4 regions of the Priestia sp. 40 genome follow, and region 2 is predicted to be linked to each of the others. Evidence: riboswitches for the same ligand, from Rfam matches in the RefSeq annotation. Region 2 holds a riboswitch; each other region holds the start of a gene.
The links. A riboswitch is a leader RNA that binds a small molecule or an ion and turns the genes downstream of it on or off. The one in region 2 is predicted to bind cyclic di-AMP.

Region 1: another riboswitch for cyclic di-AMP. It lies ahead of ACO1DI_RS04125 (potassium channel family protein); the one in region 2 lies ahead of ACO1DI_RS04825 (dicarboxylate/amino acid:cation symporter).
Region 3: another riboswitch for cyclic di-AMP. It lies ahead of kdpF (K(+)-transporting ATPase subunit F); the one in region 2 lies ahead of ACO1DI_RS04825 (dicarboxylate/amino acid:cation symporter).
Region 4: another riboswitch for cyclic di-AMP. It lies ahead of ACO1DI_RS17460 (cation:dicarboxylate symporter family transporter); the one in region 2 lies ahead of ACO1DI_RS04825 (dicarboxylate/amino acid:cation symporter).

Annotation. Positions count from the first base shown of each region.
Region 1 is NZ_JBMPZA010000005.1:581,463-586,183, reverse strand. Features, by position in the region: gene ACO1DI_RS04135 (Lrp/AsnC family transcriptional regulator) at 132-587, opposite strand; gene ACO1DI_RS04130 (hypothetical protein) at 708-1,166, shown strand; cyclic di-AMP (ydaO/yuaA leader) riboswitch at 1,282-1,426, shown strand; gene ACO1DI_RS04125 (potassium channel family protein) at 1,551-2,210, shown strand; gene ACO1DI_RS04120 (TrkH family potassium uptake protein) at 2,214-3,533, shown strand; gene ACO1DI_RS04115 (YjcZ family sporulation protein) at 3,856-3,936, shown strand; gene ACO1DI_RS04110 (YjcZ family sporulation protein) at 4,125-4,211, opposite strand; gene ACO1DI_RS04105 (tetratricopeptide repeat protein) at 4,385-4,721, shown strand, end outside.
Region 2 is NZ_JBMPZA010000005.1:712,812-717,532, forward strand. Features, by position in the region: gene ACO1DI_RS04820 (aspartate aminotransferase family protein) at 1-658, opposite strand, end outside; gene ACO1DI_RS04825 (dicarboxylate/amino acid:cation symporter) at 767-2,002, opposite strand; cyclic di-AMP (ydaO/yuaA leader) riboswitch at 2,183-2,337, opposite strand; gene ACO1DI_RS04830 (NAD(P)/FAD-dependent oxidoreductase) at 2,942-4,411, opposite strand; gene ACO1DI_RS04835 (ATP-binding protein) at 4,628-4,721, opposite strand, start outside.
Region 3 is NZ_JBMPZA010000026.1:251,400-256,120, forward strand. Features, by position in the region: gene kdpB (potassium-transporting ATPase subunit KdpB) at 1-1,119, opposite strand, end outside; gene kdpA (potassium-transporting ATPase subunit KdpA) at 1,141-2,802, opposite strand; gene kdpF (K(+)-transporting ATPase subunit F) at 2,827-2,907, opposite strand; cyclic di-AMP (ydaO/yuaA leader) riboswitch at 3,205-3,345, opposite strand; gene ACO1DI_RS27510 (hypothetical protein) at 3,361-3,498, opposite strand; cyclic di-AMP (ydaO/yuaA leader) riboswitch at 3,571-3,713, opposite strand; gene ACO1DI_RS27515 (undecaprenyldiphospho-muramoylpentapeptide beta-N-acetylglucosaminyltransferase) at 3,873-4,721, opposite strand, start outside.
Region 4 is NZ_JBMPZA010000015.1:506,894-511,614, forward strand. Features, by position in the region: gene ACO1DI_RS17445 (EcsC family protein) at 1-116, opposite strand, end outside; gene ACO1DI_RS17450 (DedA family protein) at 141-746, opposite strand; gene ytvI (sporulation integral membrane protein YtvI) at 906-1,937, opposite strand; gene ACO1DI_RS17460 (cation:dicarboxylate symporter family transporter) at 2,150-3,409, opposite strand; cyclic di-AMP (ydaO/yuaA leader) riboswitch at 3,516-3,655, opposite strand; gene ACO1DI_RS17465 (undecaprenyl-diphosphate phosphatase) at 3,929-4,721, opposite strand, start outside.

The sequences.
Region 1 (4,721 bases), 130 kb from region 2:
GACGAATCCATGAGGCTGAGACAAAAATATTTTCGTTGAAGGGAGATCCGAACGGGTTTGGTTCTTGATGAAGAATCAAACTCATTCGGATTTTTTTATTGGCAGGGTGAACGGATGTCGTTATGTCTCAATCACTTTTCATCTTTTAAATGACTCAATAATGCAGGAGCCATCTCCACGTGAGAAAGGGCGATGTGTGAAATCGTTTTGGCATAAGGTGTAATTTCGTTAATAAATTGTTCGAGTACGTGCAGATGAGGAAGCTGAAGCTTTGTAATAAAGCAGGCTTGCCCGGCGATGCGTTCACAGAATAAAGCGTAGGGATACTGAGAAATAAATCGTTTAAAACGTTCGTGCTCTCCGTTTTTCATAGTTACTTCAATAAAACACGATACAGGCAGGTGCAGCTTTTCATAATCAATATCGATTGTATATCCTTTTATAACACCAAAGCTCTCTAGCTGTCTTACTCGCTCTGCCACCGAAGGAGCAGACAGGTTAATTTGTTTTCCTAGCTCTCGTAAGGAAAGGCGGCTGTTTTGCTGCAGCGCCTGCAAAATCGATAAATCAATTTCATCAATTTTCAATTGAAAACCTTCTTTCTTATTAACGTTTCATTTGATTAGTAATAGTAGATAAGATATTTTATATGTAATCTAAAATCTCCATTTTTCTTACTATAATAATTAAAAAGGAGTGAGTGAAAAATGGCAAGAGTTTTATTAACAAACGAAGAGGGAACAAATTTTGAAAAAGCATTGAATTTAATTCCACATGTAAAAAGGTTGTATGATGAGCTTTACGACACGCTTTGGAACAGCGATATAGTAGAAAAAGAGACCAAGGAAAAAACTAGGCTTTATCTAGCAGGTGTTAACGGCTGTGAGACGTGTATGAGCATGTCATATGTAGGTGATAAGACGCTTAATCAAAAAGTGTTAAGAGAAAAAGAGCTGGAAGAAAAAGACCGGCTGCTGTTTCGATTTATTGATGTATACCGAGTGCGTCCAAGGGAGTTGACCGATGCTGATATGGATCAATTAAAGAAATTTTACAGTGATACGCAGCTGCTAGAGCTTTTGGCTGTTATTAATTTATTTGATCAATTTCACAAAATGATTGTCAGTTTAGATTTATATGATTTTTGCAGCTTGCAGGGCAAGTGAAGTCTTCGCTAAAAATATCTTGACAGACAAAATCCACAGGAGTAAGATAGCTTTCGTGAAGTGAAACGTATCATGAATCGAATCGATTATTCTAAAAAATAGATCATAGACATTTGAATAAAAATCGCTTAATCCATTACGGAGCGGAGGACCCATTATTTACGCACATATTGTGCTCCGGGGTGAATCCTTAAAAAGGTAGGGTTACTCTTAAAACCCGAACCCGACAGCTAACTTCGCAAGCGTTTTGAGGGGGAAGAGTCTGAAAAAACACGGGAGCCTTCCTGTGTTTTTTTGCGCTTTTTTTAAGAAAAAGATGTAATTTTTTAGAAAAAGTATAAGCTAAGAGAACACACAGCAGTTGAAGGAAGGAATAAATACATTATGAAAAAACAGTTTGCTGTATTAGGATTAGGTCGTTTTGGAGGCAGTTTGGTTGAAGAGTTTGCTAATCTGGATGTGGATGTGCTCGCTATTGACCGCAATCAGGAGGTAGTAAATAAATTTAGCAACTTAGCTACATATGTTGTGCAAGCAAACGCGATTGATGAAGCTAGCTTAAAGGGGCTAGGTATTCGCAATGTTGATCATGCTCTTATTTCGTTTGGAGACGATATCGAAGCAAGCGTGCTCGCAACGATGCTGTTAAAAGATATGGGCGTTAAGCAAGTATGGGTAAAAGCGGTGAATATGTATCATCAAAAAGTACTTGAAAAAATAGGAGCGGATAAAGTCATTCATCCGGAGCGCGATATTGCTAAGCGGATTGCTCATCACGTGGTGTCAGAAAAAATTATTGACTATATTGAACTGTCTAAAGACTATAGTATTGTTGAAATTGTCGCTTCTAAGAAGCTTCATAATAAAACGCTTTTTGATTTAAATATTCGCGCAAAGTACGGCTGTAATATTATCGGCTTTCAGCGAAAAGACGGGGAAATGGTGATTTCGCCTACGGCGCATGAAACAATTGAACAAGGAGATATGCTTATTGTCATCGGACATAATCGCGATTTAAACCGTTTTGAAGAAGAAGGAGTTTAACACATGAAAAAACAAAATATTAAACTCACCCCTCCGCAGCTGTTGCTCTCTATTTTTGGTGGAGGAATTATTATTGGTGCTCTTCTATTGATGATGCCTTTTTCTACTACCGAGCCAATCCGGTGGGTAGACGCTCTTTTTACGTCAACTTCCGCTATGACAGTAACCGGCTTAGCCGTCGTAGATACAGGTACACGTTTTACCGTCATCGGTCAAACGATTATTATGCTGTTAATTCAAATAGGCGGTCTTGGCATTATGTCATTTGCCGTGCTGATTTTTATGATGCTCGGTAAAAAAATTGGATTTAAAGAGCGTATGCTCGTTCAGCAGGCGTTAAATCAGACGAGCGTCGGCGGAGTTGTCCTGCTAGTTAAAAGGCTGTTTATCTTTTCATTTTTAATTGAGTTTGTTGCGCTTATCTTTTTAGCGATACGCTGGGTTCCGGAATTCGGGTGGTCTAAGGGGCTATTCTTTAGCTTGTTTCATTCAATTTCGGCTTTTAATAACGCTGGGTTCGGACTACTGTCTGATAACTTAGTTCAGTATGTAGGAGATCCCATTATTAATATAACGATTTCTTTTTTGTTCATTATTGGTGGGTTAGGATTTACCGTTCTTGCTGATATGTGGGTGAAAAAATCGTATAAAAAACTAACGCTGCATTCAAAAATTATGATTATCAGCACGTTCGCCATTAACGTGATTGCCATGCTTTTTATTTTTTTCTTAGAGTACGGCAATTCGCATACGCTCGGAAATTTATCATTAGGAGACAAAGTATGGGCTTCTTATTTTCAAGCGGTAACAACAAGAACCGCTGGATTTAATACAATTGATTTAGCTCACCTGCATGACGCAACGGTCTTTTTAATGGTTTTGTTAATGTTCATTGGTGCAGGAAGTGCGTCAACAGGAGGCGGTATCAAGCTCACGACGTTTGTGGTGATTGTCTTTTCTGTATGGGCATTTTTACGAAGCAGGGAAGATATTGTGCTGCTAAAGAGACGACTTCTTCCTCTTCATGTGTTTAAGGCTCTAGCCATCACGATGATTTCGATTATGTTTGTGTTTGGGGCTATTTTTCTGTTAAATATTTCAGAAAACCTCCCGTTTGTAAAAATTATGTTTGAAGTTGTTTCTGCGTTTGGGACAGTAGGTTTATCCATGGGAGCGACTCCTGAGCTTTCATACTTTGGACGCGTGATTATTATCTTTATCATGTTTTTAGGAAAAGTGGGGCCATTAACCCTTGCGTTTTCATTATCTAAGCAAAAGCGTGAAGCCGTTCGTTATCCAAACGAAGATATAATGCTAGGATAGAAAAATCGCCTTCGATGAGGCGATTTTTTTATATTATTTATACGTTCAAGACATATAAGAGGTTACGCACAAAACAGTTGCGATGAATAAAAAGAAGGCAAAGACAAGAACAATGGGCAATTTGGAATGTCGGCGCATTAAAGGCCCCCCTTTTTTATAGTAAAAATCTCTTACTATATATAACGAAAGAAACAAAAATATGATTCACTTTTTTTGGCGAAATTTGAAGGTTTTTCTCATAAAAATCCGCACCCCTGTCCTAAACATTTTGCCAAGCTCTTGCATACACTAAAAGCAGATAACAGGAAGTGAGGGATGTTACGTGGGAAAACAAAATTTCGCGTTAATCGTTGTGTTATTTGTTTTACTTGTTATTGTCGGTGCGTCTGGCTTTCGCTTTTAAACGTTAACTTTATTTGTGCATAGCCCCCGTCAAAAAGGGCATACTAGGCGGAAGTAAAAACCAAAAATTTCTTCAATATTGCCGAACAATGAGTTCCTCTACTCATTCATCTAATCGGTATGTAGCCATGCGAAAGCATGGTTTTTTTGAAATAGGAGAGGATGAATGATGTTCATCCCCTCTAGAAATTAGTAGTAGCAAGAACACCCTACGATTACTAATAGAATAAATAAAACAACGATAAATGAAAAACCAAAACCGCCTTTTGCGCCCATATGTGTAACCTCCTTTAATAAAAGTCTCTATATCCTATGTACTAATTGGGTTAAGTGATTGAGAAATTTGCCTATTTTTTAACGGTAACGATCTTTTGAGAAAAATGAAGAACACTTACTTTTTTCATTTTCGTAAAAATCCTTTATGATAGGAAGAAAAGGAGGGCAAACAGGTGGGAATACATGCACAATACGTCATGAATCAGCTAGAAGAGGGAAAGTGGAAAGAGGTCAAACGCGAAATTCAAGAAGAAATGAAGAAAAACCCTCAAGCATCTGATTTGTACTGTTACTTAGCGGTTTGTTTAGCAAAGCAAATCGAAGAATCCATTATTTTTGAAAAAATGGTATTGAATTTAGAGATGGACCGAGCTCTTCATCAGGCATTAACATTAAATCCATCTTCAAGCTTGGCGCACTTCGTTCGAGGAATAAAATACCGGGAAACTCCGCTTATGTTTGGAGGGAATTACGAAAAATCGCTGTCTTATTTGCAGCGGGCGCAAGATC
Region 2 (4,721 bases):
GAGGTGTAAGGGCTGCTCCGGCTGCTCCTACAATGGGCTCTGTAATAAAAGAAGCAATATGTTCAGGGCCGGTTCGTTTGATAACTGTTTCCAATTCGTGTGCACAAGCAAGATTACAGGATGGATAGGTTTGCTGAAACGGACATCGATAGCAATAAGGAGGTGAAACTGAAGGATAATCTTCAAGCAGAGACGAGAAGCGTTTTCGCCTTCCAACGTGCCCTGACATAGACAGAGCTCCTATTGTAATACCGTGATAGCTCATCCAGCGTGACAAAACCTTTGTTTTGGTTGGCTTTCCTTGCTCTTGAAAATGCTGAATTGCCGTTTTCATAGCCGTTTCAGTCGCTTCGGTCCCGCTGTTAACAAAAAAACTCCACTGGAAATGATTGCTACTTAATTCACATAGTTTCTTAGCTAACGCTTCTGTTGGATCACTTGTGAACTGCGACCGATATACAAACGCAACTTTCTGTGCCTGATCGGTCATTGCATCAATAATTTCTTTTACGCCGTGTCCGATACTTGCTGTAACTGCCCCCGACGAAGCATCTATGTATCTTTTTCCATCTTGGTCGTACAAATAAATTCCTTTTCCATATGAAATAACTGGATAGTCATCGTCGAGCAGCGGCTTTATCACATGGGTCTTATTCATTTCCGCACTCTCCTTTCAAACACATACTCTTATTAAACTGTATGCTGAAAAGAAGAGTTTCTTGCCAATAAAAAAAGCCCTAGCATATAGCTAGAGCTTTTACACGTATTAAGCTGATTGCGTTACAGATTTATCGATACGCTTTGCTTCTGACTCAGCCACAATAACGGCACACGCAGCGTCTCCTGTAATATTTACAGATGTACGAAGCATATCAAGCAAGCGATCAATTCCAATAATTAATCCGATACCTGCTACAGGCAGGCCAACCGAACTTAGTACCATTGCTAGCATAATAAGGCCAACTCCCGGCACGCCTGCTGTACCAATACTAGCAAGCACCGCTGTCAATACAACCGTCACAAGAGCGCCCAGCGACAGGTCAACGCCGTATACTTGCGCAATAAAAATAGTCGCTACACCTTGCATAATTGCCGTTCCATCCATGTTAATGGTAGCACCTAACGGCTGAACAAAACTGCTGATGGACTCAGGGACACGAAGATTTTTTTGAGCTACATTCATTGAAATCGGAAGCGTTGCATTACTGCTTGATGTACTGAATCCAACCGTCATCGCAGGAGCAAAACCTTTAAAAAATTCAATAGGATTACGTCTGGCCATAAGAGCGACCGATCCCCCATATGTTACGATTGAATGGATGAACAGCGCGAGCACGACTACAATCATGTACAGCCCCATCGCTTTAATTGCCTCCCAGCCTTGACTTCCAACCGCGGTTGCAAGAAGCCCAAATGTTCCGTAAGGAGCAAACTTCATCACCAGATTTACAAGATACATCATCAATTCATTGCCTTGCTCGAGTAAATTGTAAAGCCCTTTTGTTTTACTTCCAAGCATCGTAATACCAAAACCGATAAAGATAGAGAAAACGATAAGTTGAAGCATATTCCCTTCAGCCATCGCTTGAATTGGATTGACTGGAATCATATTTAAGAATGTCTCTCCAACCGGCGGTGCTTTTTCGGCTTCAAAAGAAGCGTTTTTTGTATCAAAAGATCCAAACGTACCTGGTTTAATTGCATACGCTAAAATTAAACCAATAATAATCGCAACGGTTGTTGTAACTAGGAAGTAGGAAACTGTTTTAGCCCCGATTCTTCCTAGTTTTTTAGGATCTCCTAAACCAGCTACACCTAACGTGATAGAGAAAAACACAATTGGTACAACAAGCATTTTAATTAAGCTTAAGAAAATTTGGCCAAGCGGTGTAAACAAGTACTTGTCCAGCGGAGCAAAAGCACTTGGAGCAAAAGCGTTAATCAACACTCCTACAACAGCACCAGCAATTAGCGCGATAATGATCTTTGTCGATAGCTTCATAGATTTACCTCCCGTAAATAAATTATATTAGAATGATTCTAACTACCATACTTATTTTACCATGCATTGAGAACGATAACACTCAAAATATACAATATATTAAAAATTTTCAGATTAATAGTTTAGGAATATTTTTAGCTATACAAAAAACCATGAGAATATCATGGTTTCATAGACCTGTTATTCCCTCACTGAATGCTTACGGAGTTAGCTGTTGGATTCGGGTACGTGAGTTACCCTACTTGATTCATTCAAGATTCACCCCAAGTACATTACGCACAAATATGGGTCCCCCGTTCTCTTATAAAACAAAAGAGATTAAGCAAATAATTTTCTTTAATATTTTTGCATGATAATAATTGTTACTTTAATTAAAATTCATTTCATATGTTTCTGTCAAGTTTTTATTCAAAAATAATGCAGGATTTTATCATAAAAAGTTGAGAATTGTTATATTTCAAAATATTTACATCATATTTTAATAAATCAAAAACACTTATTTAACAAGACTTATAATCTAATTGATAAAAAATTAATTCAAAAAATAGTTTGTAAAGTGAACTTTCTTCTCATTAAATTACATTCATAAATTCGCATAATTATTCTAACGCCCGCGTACTTTACTGCTTTCACAAATATTTTACTCATCAAAAAACAACTCTTTTCAACTGTTGATTTTATCCTTATCGTGCTGCTTGATATAAACTCCCTAAAATTTCACTGACTTTATTGGCGCAAAGAAATGGACATTATCAATTCGCCTTATTCTACTTAATTCTACTCACGATAGGAGTATGGATTCCGTAATATTTTTAAAAAAAGAGCGGGTAATGATCATATAAAACTATCGGAGTTGGAGCGGTACAAGTTCTTTACTTTTTAGTTATTCGCTTTTGTTATTTAACACATAAAAAAAAGAGGCGGTGACGGCCTCTTTTTTTATACAGTAACAGGTTCAGAACTTGCTTTGCGATTCTTTAATTTTTCAACAATGTCACGCGCTACCCACACACCACACGCACTTGCCTGCGCGAGTCCTCGCGTAATACCAGCTCCGTCTCCTCCGACGTATAAACCGGAAATTTCAGTTTCAAACTTATCGTTTAACTTCGGACGGGCTGAGTAAAATTTCGCTTCCACACCGTAAAACAGCGTATGTTCAGATGCTAACCCAGGCGTTACATGATCCAGCGCTTCTGTCATTTCAATTAAGCTTTTCATCGTGTTGTAAGGAAGCACTAAGCCCAAGTCACCAGGCACAGCTTCTTTTAACGTTGGTTCTAAAAAGCCTTCTTTAATTCGAGTTGCTGTTGAACGACGGCCCTTTAAAATATCTCCATACTTTTGAACAACTAAGCCCCCGTTTGACAGCATATTAGCTAATCTTGATACTTCGTGCGCATATTCGTTCGGCTGATCAAATGGATCCGAAAATTTATGAGAAACAAGCAGCGCAAAGTTCGTATTTTGACTTCCAAGCTTCGGATCTTTGTATGCGTGTCCATTTGCTAACATAATACCTGAATGATTCTCTACTACCACATGTCCTGAAGGATTGCTGCAGAACGTTCTGACTCTTGTACCTACAGACGTATTGTAAATGAATTTCCCTTCGTACAAGTGCTTGTTGATTTCTTCCATAACAACGTTGGATGTTTCTACTCGAACGCCGATGTCCACTTGATTGTTAATCATTTTTAAACGGCGTTTTTTTAGTAAGTCGCTCATCCACTTCGAGCCGTCTCGACCTGGTGAAACAACCACTTTATCAGCCGTAATTCTTTCACCATTTTTCAATTCAATACCGCGCACGATATGCTGACCATCTTCTTTTTCTGTTATTAAATCGGCTACTTCCGTTTTATACTGCATATCAATTTTTTCTTTTAAGTATTCATAAATGCTTTTTAAAATTTCTAAATTTTGCTCTGTTCCTAAATGACGCACCTGGGCACGCAATAGCTTTAATCCTGCTGCGTATCCGCGTTTTTCAATTTCACGAACTTTATCAGTTAACGGATCCGTAATCGTATCGGTTGCTCCGTGTTTTAAATTAATTTCATCCACATATTTAATTAAATCTACCACCTGTGATTCAGACAGATAATCCGTCATCCAGCCTCCAAATTCACTTGTGATATTAAATTTCCCGTCTGAATATGCGCCGGCTCCACCGAAACCATTTGTGATAGAACAAGCAGGCAAACAGCCAGCAAACTCTTTTTTGCCAACCGCAGGCGGACATTTTTCAATTTTTTTCTGAAGAATCGGACAATTACGTCGATAGATATCGTGTCCTTTATCGATTAATAAAATAGTTGCTTCCGGTAATTTTAACGTTAGCTCATAACAAGTAAAAATCCCAGCGGGTCCTGCCCCTACCACAATAACATCATAATTTGAGTTCATTGTACATTCTCCCATCATCTTTTTTCTTTGGGTAAAAGATAAAAGTTATTGACCGAATTTTCTTTTTTATTATCATTCGGTTATTTTCTAGCCATTTGATAATATATCAAAAACAAACCCTTTAGTCAACAATATACACGAACATTAAAATAAAAAAATAAAAAAACATTCGTTTTTATTCTAATCAAATAAAAACCAGTGAACGAATAGCAAGCGCTATGAAATGTTCACTGGTTCTTTAATATACGGAAGAGCAATTTCTACTTTTGTTCCTACTCCTACTTTACTCGCAAATGAAATATGCCCTTGA
Region 3 (4,721 bases), on a different contig from region 2:
CATGCGATTTTGAATAAAATCAACAACTGAGCGCCCTTCTGGTGTTTCGTCATAAAGAGAAGAAACAAACGCCCATTTGTAAAGGTCACGTTCGTCTATGCCTTCTACAGTCGTTAATTGATGAGCCATTCGGTTTCCAAACGTAATGGTACCGGTTTTATCTAAAATAATTGTGTTAATGTCACCTGCTGCTTCTACTGCTTTTCCTGACATAGCAATCACGTTAAACTGCGTGACTCGGTCCATCCCAGCAATTCCAATGGCCGATAATAAGCCTCCAATTGTTGTAGGGATGAGACAGACGAGCAGTGAAATTAAAATGGCCGTGTCGAGCTGAAAGTGTAGGTAGTTTGTAAAGACAGGAAGCGTCACCACTACTAGTAAGAAAATAATCGTCAGACTTGTCAAAACCGTATTTAGCGCAATTTCATTTGGTGTTTTTTGACGCTGTGCTCCTTCAACAAGCGAAATCATTTTATCTAAAAACGATTCACCTTGCTCACACGTAATTTTAATTGTAATTTCATCACTGACAACTCTTGTACCTCCAGTTACAGAGTTAAAGTCCCCGCCTGCTTCTTTCATAACAGGTGCCGATTCACCCGTAATAGCCGATTCATCAACAGACGCCAGTCCTTTAATGATTTCTCCATCTCCAGGAATCATCTCACCTTGTGAAACGACGACGATGTCTCCTTTTTTTAGTTGCGATGCCGAAACTTGTATCATCTGCCCGTTTTGAAGCTGATTAGCTGTAATATCGCCTTTAGATTTCTTCAATGAGTTTGCCTGTGCCTTTCCTCGTCCTTCTGCTAATGCTTCTGCAAAATTAGCAAAAACAATGGTGAAAAATAACACGAGAGATACGGCAATATTAAAGCCTGCGCTTACTGTACTTTCTCCGAAAAGGTCTGGAACAACGGCTAAAAAAAGTGTAATAACAAACCCGATTTCTACTACGAACATGATAGGATTTTTTATCATTGTTCTTGGACTTAGCTTGATAAAAGCCTGTTTTAATGATTGAATAAAAATGGATGAAGCTTGTTTATCTACAGAACCTTGAATGGGACTGTTGTGATCCAATTCAAGATCATTTGCAAAATTCCGTTTATTCATTATGATCCTCCGCTTTCTTTATTACAGTGTTAAATACTCAGCAACCGGTCCAAGTACAAGCACTGGGAAAAACGTAAGTGCTCCTACAATAACGGTAGTTCCAATTAAAATGCCGCTAAATAAAGACGTATCCGTTTTAAATGTCCCAGGTGTTTGGGGAACAAGCTGTTTGGATGCTAGTGAGCTCGATACCGCCAGCATTGTAATTAGTCCGAAGTAACGTCCAATATACATAACAATTCCCGTAGAAATGTTCCAAAACGGCGTTGCGTCACCTAATCCTTCAAAACCGGATCCATTGTTTGCTGCTGACGACGTAAATTCATACAGTGCCTGACTTAACCCGTGAAAGCCTGGATTTGATATACCTTCCATTCCTAAATGAGTGGTAAGTGCTACAGCTGTTCCTCCTAAAATTAGCAGCGGCTGCAGAATAAGCGTCACGGCGATTAGCTTCATTTCTTTTCCTTCAATTTTTTTACCTACGTATTCTGGTGTTCTTCCAACCATTAAACCTGATAAAAATACGGCGATGATGACGTACATCATAACATTCATAAATCCTGCTCCGACACCGCCAAATACGGTATTTAACATCATATTTCCAAGCGTTAACAACCCGGTAAGAGGCGTCAGGGTATCGTGCATCGCGTTCACCGCGCCTGTTTCACTTGCTGTCGTCACGATGGCGTACAGCGTTGACATACCGACACCAAACCGGACTTCTTTCCCTTCCATATAACCGCTCGCTTCATTTAAATGAAAAGCATCAAGTCTAGGGTTACCGCCCCACTCTGTTACAAACGCTGTGCTTAAGATAACGATAAACAGCATACTCATCGATACAAACAAGATGCGACCTTGTTTACGCTGTCCGATCATTTTTCCGTATGTGAAAGGAAGTGCGGTTGGTAATAAAAGCATAAGGACAATCTGTAACACATTGCTCCACGCATTGGGATTTTCAAATGGATGGGCTGAGTTGACACCAAAAAATCCCCCTCCGTTGTTGCCTAGCTCTTTGATTGAAAGAAAAGAAGCAACTGGTCCCCTTGCAATTTGCTGTGTTGCCCCTTCTAATGTATGGGCAGTCACCGTTCCGCTTAACGTTTGAGGGACACCTAAAAACGTAAATAAAATACCTGTTATAAAAGCAATAGGAAGTAAAATACGCGTAATTGATTTTACAAAATCAACAAAAAAGTTTCCCATTTCTTTCCCTGCTAGCCCGCGAATAAAAGCGATTGCTACTGCAAGTGCTGTTGCTGGTGCAGCAAACATCATAAATACAATGGCGGCCATCTGTGAGAAATAGGACAAACCTGACTCACCGCTGTAGTGCTGCAAGTTCGTATTTGTCATAAAACTAATGGCTGTGTTAAAAGCAAGGGCCGGATCCATTCCTTTTATGTGGCTTGGGTTTAGCGGCAGTACCCCTTGGAATCGGAAGATAAGGTACACCACAAAAATCATAAACGTATTCGCCAACACGAGAGCCAATGCATATTGCTTCCACGTTTGATTAAGCCCTTTAATTCCTGCTGCTTTAAACATCACTGTTTCTATCTTTCCTATCAAGCTAGTGTTTTTATCGTTTGAAAATACATTCGCTATATAAATACCTACGGGCTTTGCAATAAGCGCTACAAAAATAAGCAGCAGCGCAACTGATAGTAGAAAAATCCCCACGTTTTATTCCTCCGCTTATTAAAATTTTTCTGGATTTAACAGTACATATACTAAATAAATTAAAACGGTAATTGAAATACCTAACAAAATGAACGACATGTTCACTTCTCCTCTCTGTCGTCTACTACATGAGACGACCAGCGAATAATTCCGTACATAGCAGTCGCTAATAAGGCAAGCGTTCCAAGCATCATCATATCCAAGTTGCTTCCTCCTAACTGTTTCCTGACAAAAATGATAGCTTCTAAGTTTAGTGACGGTTTCTTTTCATAAAGCATCAGGTCCAAAAAAGCTAACCGCGAGACGTGATGCTATTTTTTTCCACTAAAAAACCGCAGAAGAGAGTTCTCTTCCGCGGTTTAATGCACGACAAATAAGCCGTGATTGACACGAATTTTTTACTCCCAAAACGCTTACGGAGTTAGCTGTCGGATTCGGGTTATGGAAGTAACCCTACTCAGTTAAGAGATTCACCCCTAGTACATACGTACAAAATATTGGGTCCCCCGCTCATAATTGATTAAGCGTATATTTGTTATTTAATTTTTAGACTTAATGATGACTTTTACTGCTGCGTTTAAAACTTTGATTAGCCAACGTAGACAAATAGCGGTTTGCTAGATCAAAAGATTGCTGGTCGCACATTGCCCGATATTCAATCATTTGAATCATTTGCTTAGATAAATGCATCTGGACGCTCCTTTCACCTATATTTTGAAAGGAGCGTACTATCCGCTGTTATAGAAAACGACCACGATTACACCATCCTCTCTCTTAACGCTTACGAAGTTAGCTGACGGGTTCGGGTCAAGAAAGTAACCCTACTCAGTTAAGAGATTCACCCCTAATAATTGGGTCCTCCGCTCTTTCCCTCTCTTTCAGGAAAGACTCAGCGTTTCACTGTGGAACGTTTCATGAGAGTAATCTTACTCCTGTTAAAATTTACTGTCAACAACATTTTTTGAAATTTTAAAAGCTTTATTTTTCTATATTTATTCATTATTTTAAAATAATAGTTTTGAAAGAAAAAAAGCGTTCTTATCTCCTCGATAAGAACGCTTTTTTTAGCTCATTTTCTCAATTTCATTTACAAGAATTGAAATGGCATCCGTTTTTGTTGCTTCACGCATTGTACGCTTCATTGTACTTGCCTGCTGCTGAAGCTCATTTACTTCACGCAAAAACAGTTCTTTTGTTAACTGTTCTTCTTCTACAACCATACAGTAGCCTTTTTTCTTAAAGGATTGTGCATTTAAAATTTGATCTCCGCGACTCTGTGCCTTTGATAAAGGAATAATCATCATCGGTTTATGAAGAGCTAAAAACTCAAAGATGGCATTGGATCCACCGCGTGTAATCACATAATCAGTTGCCGCTAAAACATCCGGAAGCTGTTCATTTACGTATTCTAACTGACGGTAGCCCGACTCTTTTTCAAGGCTTGTATCAATATTGCCTTTTCCGCAAAGGTGTACAATTTGAAATTTCTTTTGCAATTCAGGCAAAGACTCTCGAACAATTTCATTGATGCGGCGCGCTCCTAAACTTCCGCCCATAATGGTTAAAATTGGGCGCTTATCATAAAAGCGAAGCCAGCTTTCCCCGTTCGCTGCGCTTCCGCTAAATAACTCTTTTCGAATAGGTGAACCAACAACCTGCACTTTTTCTTTTGGAAAGTAGTTTGCAGCTTCATCAAAAGAAGTGAAAATTTTAGTGGCAAATTTCTGCGCAATTTTATTTGCTAGTCCCGGTGTTAAATCACTTTCATGAATGAACACGGGAATGTTTAAAGATTTAGCAGCCATTACAACAGGAACTGTGACAAAACCGCCTTTTGAAAAAACAAGAGAAGGCTTTAGTTTTTTCAGCACGCGACGCGCATCGCCAACCCCTTTTGCTACTCGAAATACATC
Region 4 (4,721 bases), on a different contig from region 2:
TCTAAAGCTGAAAAAGGCAAGCGAGCCAGCCGCTCCCAGAAAAAAAGTCCTTTTTGGTCTTTCTCCCACTTTTCAATTTTTCGTAGTTCTATTCTCAACTGTTCATACTCTGACATATCCTCACTCTTTTCCTCGATTTATCAGCTCTGTCCTACTTGTTTATTCCGCACATACTTAATGATAAAAAACAACGCAATTAAAACAACAATTCCGATTCCAATCGGCTGCATATATTGAGACACAATCGGCCCCACCTCTTTCCACTTAGGTCCTAACTTATATCCTAAATATACGTAAATAGCCGTTACTGGAAGCATCGCAACAAATGTGTAAATAGAAAACAGCCATACATTCATTTTTGCCATCCCGCACGGAAAAGAGATAGCGGTGCGCACTCCTGGAATAAACCGTCCAAAAAAAGCGACCCCGCTGCCGTACTTATTAAAAAAGCGATCGGCAGCGTCGATTTCTTTTTCTTTCACCAAAAAGTATTTTCCATATTTTAAAACTAGCGGTCGTCCACCGTAACGTCCCAGTGCATAAAGAGTCAACGGTCCACAAACACCGCCTACTGTACCTGCAAGGATAGCCAGATACAAGTTCATATCACCTTGGTACACCCAATACCCTACTAAAGGTAAAACAAGCTCTGCCGGGACAAACTCAAACGTTAATGCTAAAATTACGCCAAAATAAGAAAGCTGTTTTAGCGCTTCAATTAAAGAAAGTAAAACCGACTCTAACAAAAATTCTCCTCCTCATGTTATTAAATCTAAGACCACAAAACTATAATTTAGCCGATTGATAGATAAAAACCAATGCGACATAGTTTTTTCCTTTCCCTCTTTACGTATGACGTACTACAAAAGTTTCAATAAAAAAAGCGCTAGTTTTATCCAGCGCTTTTATAGTTTAAAGTTAATTTGAATAATACCTACTTTACGAAGAGCATCGTATAAAATAACTAAAGCCGGTCCTAAAAATAACCCGACAAAACCTAAAAGTTTAAATCCAATGTACAAACTAACTAGTGCAGCCAAAGGTGAAATACCCATATTTGTAGAAAATACTTTTGGTTCTACTACACGTCTTACTACCGTAATGACTCCAAATAGAATAAATAAACCGATTGCTAATGAGTCATGCCCTTGAGTAAGAGCAAAAATCCCCCATGGAACGAGAACCGAGCCTGTCCCAAGGATTGGCAAGATATCGACAATTACAATTAATAAACTAAGAAGCGCGGTATACGGAACATCTAATAGCCAAAGCCCTATATAAGCCATTACAAACGTCATGACACTTAAGATAATTTGTGCCTTGATAAAACCAACCCCCGCTTGGATAAGCTGAGTGATGACAACTTGTAGCTTATATTTCGTTTCTTCTGTTAAAAATGACTTAATTTTATTTTTAATAGCAGGCAGCTCAAGGCTGATAAATACAAGCGCTACTAAATAAATAAGAAACTCTAATAGAAACCCAGGAACAGTAGCGGCAAAGCTGATGATAATTTCCACCGTACTTTTTAACAGAGAATCTAATGAATTTACGGTTTTTTCAAGCGTGCGCTCGATAGAAGAAATCACTTCTGTAGGAAGAGCGTTTGAATAGTACTTCCACTTAATAATGGTTGGGTAAATCGCGGTTTCATAGATTTCTTTTACAAATGAAGGCGCTATTTTTGAAAGAGCAACCACTTGCGTAACGATTGTCCGAACAATAAAAAATCCAATAAGTATCAGCGAAACAACATATAAAATGAAGGTGGTAAGCACTGCATAGACTCTCTTCATTTTAAAAGATTGATGCAATTTCTGAACAATACCCTCAAGTGCTAATGCTGTTAATAAAGCAAACACAATCGGTAAACTGTAAGGGATTAACAAACATACGATTACTATCGAGGCGATGACCCATATTCGCTTTTTCCACATACTCTACTATCCCCCTACTAGCTAAGCTATCTCTATATTTACTGATAAAGAAAGGAACCAGTGACTGCTTTATGTAAGAATAAAATTTGGATATTTTTATACCTGATGTTACATATTATAGGGTCAATTCCCATAATAATAAAGGAATTATTATGAAAAAAGCTACTTATTCTAATTTTTTGAATAGAATAAGTAGCTTTTTAATTTATAAATTAGCCGGCCCTCATGACCTCTGTACCTTTTTTAGGATCAAATTTGCCTTCGGATTTAGACATTACAATTGCTGCTAGTGTGTTTCCTACTAAGTTAACAACCGTACGTGCCATATCCATGATTCTGTCTACTCCAGCAATGAAGGCTAATCCTTCTGCGGGAACACCGATTGTTCCAAGAGTAGCCAGTAATACAACAAATGATGTTCCTGGCACTGCAGCCATTCCTTTCGATGTAACCATCAATACAAGAATGAGCGTCAGCTGTTGAACGATCGTTAAATCAATACCATACACCTGCGCTAAGAATAACGCTGCAATCGCTTGATAAAGAACGGAACCATCTAGGTTAAATGTATAACCAATTGGTACAACGAACGATACGATAGCTTTTGGACAGCCCATCTTTTCAAGTTTTTCCATGATACGCGGAAGAACTGTCTCAGAACTAGATGTACTGTATGCTAACAACAGTTCATCTTTCATATAGCGGAATAAGTGGAAGATGTTAATTCCTGCCCATTTCGCAATTCCTCCTAATACAACAAGTAGGAAGAAAATTAACGCTAAATAAACTAAGATAACAAGCTTTCCTAACGAAAGGAGTGAATCTAAGCCAAATTTTGAAACCGTTACACCAATTAAAGCAAATACACCAATTGGAGCCACTTTCATTACAAGGTTTACCACGTGAAACATTGCGTGAGAAACGCCGTCGAAGAATTGTACAACTGGCTTTCCTCTTTCCCCAATTGCTGCTACTCCAAGTGCAAACAACACTGTAAAGAAGATAATTGCTAGCATATCTCCTTCAACAATTGATTGGAAGAAGTTTGTCGGAACAATGTGCAAGAACGTTTCAGCCACTGACTTTCCTTCTTGCTGTTCGGATGTTTCAACGTATTGTGAAATATCACTCTTCTGTGCTGATTGAATGTCTACACCTTGCCCAGGATGAAAAATATTAGCAATCAATACACCGATTACAATTGCAAAAGTCGTAATAATTTCAAAATAGAGAATTGTTTTAACGCCGAGCTTCCCGACCTGTTTACCGCTACCTGCTCCTGCAACCCCAACGACTAAGCTTGAGATAACAATTGGAATAACAATCATCTTAATTAATCTTAAAAATAAGTCTCCTAGCGGCTGTAGGTATGTTACTACACGCGGATCGTTAAACCAAATTACCCCTACAAGAACACCGAGGATTAATCCGGTAAAAATCTGCGTAGCCAAACCAAAACGAATTTTTTTCATAGATGTACCTCCCCAAAGATGTATGACATTTGTATATACTTTTCTGAAAAAACAAAAAAAGACTATTCTTAAGAAAGAACAGCCTTTTACTTACGCTATTTTGGGCTCTTTCTCTCAATAAAGCAAACGGGGTTAACTGTCGGATTCGGAATTGAGAGTTTCCTACCTTTTGTAAGGATTCACCCCAAGGCAGCTTTACTGCCGATAATGATTCCCCCGCTCTATACGATTAAGCTTATTATTCAGTTTTTATAAAATTAAAACGATCTATACGTTGTCATACGTTTTTTACAGTCAATAAAACTAAACAGAAGTCTTACTTTTACTTAACTTTATACTGCACAAATATTAATTTACTATTTTTCGACACGTTTTGTCAATACCTATGTTTATAAAACGCTTTCAAAAGGCGATAATATATATTTATGCAAAAAAGCTATTGCAACATTGCAATAGCTTTTTCTTGCTCTTTGAGTCTCTATTAGAAGTTTAAGGGACTAAAGAACACGCGTATTTATTTTATAAAAATACAAAATATAGAATAGCTGCTAAAACAATTCGATAAATTGCAAATGGCACTAATTTGATGCGATTAATTAATTTTAGGAAAAAGCGAATGGATACCAGCGCAAAAATAAAGGCGCTGATAAAACCGGCAATAAAAAACGGTAGTGCATCTGATGTGAAGTACTGCCAGTTTTTAATCAATGAAAGTCCGCTTGCTCCTGCCATGATTGGCACTGCCATAATAAATGTAAAATCTGCGGCTGCCTTATGGCTCATTCCAAGAAGAACCCCTCCTGAAATCGTTGAGCCTGAACGAGAAAAACCTGGCCAAAGAGCAATACATTGAAACAGTCCTATACCTAGTGCTTGTCCATAAGACATTTGGTCCACCGTCTCTACACGCGGACGTTTAGGTCCAAACAAATCTGCTAGAATCATTAATACAGCTCCAACCACTAAGCCAATTAGCACCGTATTTAAAGAAAACAAATGTTCATCAATGTAATCATCAAACAAAAGTCCTAACACTCCTGCGGGTAACAGACCAACAATTACCTGCATTAAATTCAAGCGATTTGTCGGTCCAATTGGAGCAGCTGGTTTTTTTCCCAATCCTAATAAATTAATAAAACGATCTTTAAAAATAACAACTACTGCTAAGATCGACCCTAGCTGAATAACAATTTTAAATGTATTAGCTACTGGAGATGAAAATAATTCTTTTGAATTTAACCACAGGTCATCCACAATAATCATATGCCCAGTTGACGAAACAGGAGCAAACTCTGTTAAACCTTCTACAATC